2 regions of the Pseudomonas sp. NPDC089530 genome follow, and region 2 is predicted to be linked to the other one. Evidence: predicted binding sites of a transcription regulator. Region 2 holds the regulator's gene; the other holds the start of a gene.
The links. The regulator sigma-54, encoded in region 2, starts transcription at its own class of promoters, with help from an activator protein. The targets are predictions, from matches to a motif close to ANTGGCATNNANNTTGCTNT.
Positions count from the first base shown of each region.

Region 1 (2,198 bases), on a different contig from region 2:
CTGCCGGTTGCCCAGCACCTTGATTATCGGCTGCGAGCCGTAGTCGAACATGCTGTGGTTGGAGACCACCACCTCATAGCGGTGGCCGGAGTTGATCGCATCCAGGCTGCCATGGCAGCGGTAGCCCAGGCCCTCGATAAGCTCGCGGCTTTGCGTACGCTCTTCGCGGGAGCCATGCAGCACCACATCGAACGCATCGGCCCCCAGCAGGCTCCAGACCGCCTGATAGTGATTGACCATCTCGGCGCTATGAACGAAGAAAGCCAAGTGGCTGAAGGGTTTTGGTGCGGTCATAGGGCTACCTGATGCACAACGGAAAATAAGTCGGGGCAAGCGTTCGCGTGGCGTGACGATGTTGCGGGACATGGCCGGGCCGGCGGGCGGCCAGGGTCGCAAGCGCTGGATATGTTATCGGCGCCGCAGAGGAGAAATGAACCGGCGGGGCGGAAAATCTTTGCTGGCAGTGCCTGGCTCGACCGATGGCAGGGATTGCCCGGTCGAGCCATGGATAGGGCGGGTTACTGCTCGCCCGGATTGAGCCGGGCTTCCAGTTCGGCGACCTTCGCTTCCAGGCTTTCCAGGCGGGCCCGGGTGCGGGCCAGCACGACCATCTGGCTGTCGAATTCTTCCCGGCTGACCAGGTCCAGCTTGCTGAAGCCGCTTTGCAGCAGGGCCTTGAACTGGCTTTCGATTTCGGCGCGGGGCAGGGGGGTATCGCCGCTGAACAGACGGGCGGCATGGCCGCTCAGGGCGTCGAGAAGGTCTTTGGGCGCGAGCATGGGGAATGTCCTGGAAACAATGGCGGGCAGTGTATCACGCACTGTCTATAGTCAATCGGGCAGGCGGGGATGCACGCTTTTCGCGCATCGCGCCAGGCAGTGGCGCACCGTTGTTGTGCGTATCCGCGGTGATGATGGCGAAGTGGTTTTTGGCGCAGTGGGCAAGGGGTTGAAATCAGTGGGTTTTCACGAGATGGCAAGGTTTCTGCTTAGTCGCTGATGACCCATGCACTGATCCAGTCGCTGTGACGAATGCAGTGCGGCAGACGAAGCGGGGAAGTATTTCGTCAGGAGCGGTTAGCTGGCGTCGGTCTGGCCGAGGAAGGCCGACGATGCGTTACAAAGCCAGGCACTGCGCTTAGACTTGAGCCGGGTTTGTTTTCCTGGGGCAAGTCCACCAATTCGGGAGAGAGTTTCATGAAGCTAGTCACTGCCATCATCAAGCCGTTCAAGTTGGACGACGTGCGCGAGTCGCTGTCCGAGATCGGCGTGCAGGGCATTACCGTTACTGAGGTCAAAGGCTTCGGCCGGCAGAAGGGGCACACCGAGCTGTATCGCGGCGCGGAGTACGTGGTCGACTTCCTGCCCAAGGTGAAGATCGATGTCGCCATCGACGACAAGGATCTTGATCGGGTGATCGAGGCGATAACCAAGGCTGCCAACACCGGCAAGATCGGTGACGGCAAGATCTTCGTGGTCAATCTGGAACAGGCTATCCGCATCCGTACCGGCGAAACCGATACCGACGCGATCTAAGCCGCCCCAAACCCAACGCCCCAGGAGAAAACAATATGACTCTGCGTAAAATCGCAGGGCTAGGAGCCCTTTTGTCCCTCGTAATGCCTGGCCTGGCCATGGCGGCAGACGAAGTGGCAGCCCCAGTCCTCAATTCTGGCGATACGGCCTGGATGCTGACCTCCACGGCCCTGGTGCTGTTCATGACCATTCCTGGCCTGGCGCTGTTCTACGGCGGCATGGTGCGCTCGAAAAACATTCTTTCCGTGATGATGCAGTGCTTCGCCATTACCGGTCTGATCAGCATCCTGTGGGTCATCTATGGCTACAGCATCGCGTTCGACACCACCGGCATGGAGCAGGGCGTCGTCAACTTCAATTCCTTCGTCGGTGGCCTGGGCAAGGCTTTCCTGGCCGGCGTCACGCCTGCGAGCCTGGTCGGCCCGGCGGCGCTGTTCCCCGAAGCGGTGTTCGTCACCTTCCAGATGACCTTCGCCATCATTACCCCGGCGCTGATCGTCGGCGCTTTCGCCGAGCGGATGAAGTTCTCCGCCATGCTGATCTTCATGGCCATCTGGTTCACCCTGGTCTATGCGCCGATCGCGCACATGGTCTGGTCCGGCAACGGCGGCCTGATGTGGGACTGGGGGGTGCTCGACTTCGCGGGTGGCACCGTGGTGCACA
Region 1 is NZ_JBNNVU010000038.1:13,326-15,523, reverse strand. Features, by position in the region: gene ACQKQA_RS16135 (CDP-glycerol glycerophosphotransferase family protein) at 1-294, opposite strand, end outside; gene ACQKQA_RS16130 (accessory factor UbiK family protein) at 519-779, opposite strand; gene glnK (P-II family nitrogen regulator) at 1,197-1,535, shown strand; gene ACQKQA_RS16120 (ammonium transporter) at 1,571-2,198, shown strand, end outside.
Region 1: glnK (P-II family nitrogen regulator) is a predicted target of sigma-54. The motif match lies at 972-991, and genes of this name have one in related genera.

Region 2 (2,198 bases):
TCATCACTGACCACAACGTCCGTGAAACCCTGGACATCTGCGAAACCGCCTACATCGTCAACGACGGCCAACTGATCGCCGAAGGCGACGCCGAGACCATCCTCGCCAACGAGCTGGTCAAGGAAGTGTACCTGGGGCATGAGTTCCGTCTGTAAGCCTTGAGGTGTTTGGCTGGTCGCCAGAGCGCCTGCCGCGATAAAACCCCACCGTTTTTATTGTTACAGCGCTCTAGGCAAACACTTCAGTTTCAGGCATATAATTTGCTTATGTTTGGCGCTCACGCGCCCTGTAGTGGATGGCGCATGTGCGCCGGCGAATAAGGTGTTAAGCCCCTGCCATGAAACCATCGCTAGTCCTCAGAATGGGCCAGCAGCTGACGATGACCCCGCAGCTGCAACAGGCCATCCGCCTGCTCCAATTGTCGACCCTGGACCTGCAACAGGAGATCCAGGAGGCCCTGGAGTCCAACCCGATGCTCGAACGCCAGGAAGAAGGCGACGACTTCGATAACACCGATCCACTGGCCGACAACCCCGAGCAGAAGCCCAATACCGATCTCCAGGAAACCTCCTATCAGGAAACCGCCCCAACGGTGGACAACCTCGAGGACGGCGAATGGAACGAGCGCATTCCCAACGACCTGCCGGTCGACACCGCCTGGGAAGATGTCTACCAGACCAGCGCCAGCAGCCTGCCCAGCAACGATGACGACGAGTGGGACTTCACCACCCGCACCTCGGCCGGCGAAAGCCTGCAGAGCCATCTGCTCTGGCAGTTGAACCTGGCGCCCATGTCCGACACCGATCGCCTGATCGCCGTGACCCTGATCGACTGCATCAACAATCAAGGCTACCTGGACGAGACCCTCGAGGAAATCCACGAGGCCTTCGACCCGGAGCTGGACATCGAACTCGACGAAATCGAGGCCGTCCTGCACCGCATCCAGCAATTCGAGCCAGCCGGCATCGGTGCCCGCAACCTGGGCGAATGCCTGCTGCTGCAACTGCGACAGCTACCCGCCAAGACGCCTTGGCTGACCGAGGCCAAGCGCCTGGTCACCGACTTCATCGACCTGCTCGGCAGCCGTGACTACAGCCAGCTGATGCGGCGCATGAAGCTCAAGGAAGACGAACTGCGCCAGGTCATCGAACTGGTGCAGAGCCTCAACCCACGCCCGGGCTCGCAGATCGAATCCACCGAAGCCGAATACGTGGTCCCCGACGTCATCGTGCGCAAGGACAACGAACGCTGGCTGGTGGAACTGAACCAGGAATCCGTGCCACGCCTGCGCGTCAACCCGCAGTACGCCGGTTTCGTGCGGCGCGCCGACACCAGCGCCGACAACACCTTCATGCGCAACCAGCTGCAGGAAGCCCGCTGGTTCATCAAGAGCCTGCAGAGCCGCAACGAAACCCTGATGAAAGTCGCCACCCAGATCGTCGAGCATCAGCGCGGCTTTCTCGAGTACGGCGATGAAGCGATGAAACCCCTGGTGCTGCATGACATCGCCGAAGCCGTCGGCATGCACGAATCGACGATTTCCCGGGTGACCACGCAAAAATTCATGCATACCCCACGGGGCATTTATGAACTGAAATACTTTTTCTCCAGCCACGTCAGTACCTCCGAAGGCGGTGAATGCTCGTCCACGGCGATCCGCGCGATCATCAAGAAACTGGTCGCCGCGGAAAATCAGAAAAAGCCGTTGAGTGACAGCAAGATCGCTGGTTTACTGGAGGCACAAGGCATTCAGGTAGCCCGCCGTACCGTCGCCAAGTACCGCGAATCCCTTGGGATTGCGCCTTCCAGCGAACGGAAGCGGTTGATGTAACCGCCGGGCTCGCCACAGCGTTCCAGTGGCAGGTCAATCGACCTGCCGCTTTATGCACTGGCAACGAAGGAGAAGCTGTATGCAAGTCAACATCAGTGGACACCAACTGGAAGTGACCGAACCCCTGCGCGCTTACATCGGCGAAAAACTCGACCGACTGGAGCGGCACTTTGACAAGATTACGAATGTGCAGGTAACGCTGGCCGTCGAGAAGCTGAAGCAGAAAATCGAGGCCACGCTGCACATCCATGGTGGGGAAGTCGTCGCCAACGCAGAACATGACGATATGTATGCCGCCATCGACTTGCTCACGGACAAGCTTGACCGCCAACTGAAAAAGCATAAGGAAAAGCAACTCCACCTTCTC
Region 2 is NZ_JBNNVU010000089.1:18,800-20,997, reverse strand. Features, by position in the region: gene lptB (LPS export ABC transporter ATP-binding protein) at 1-155, shown strand, start outside; gene ACQKQA_RS24725 (RNA polymerase factor sigma-54) at 338-1,831, shown strand; gene hpf (ribosome hibernation-promoting factor, HPF/YfiA family) at 1,911-2,198, shown strand, end outside.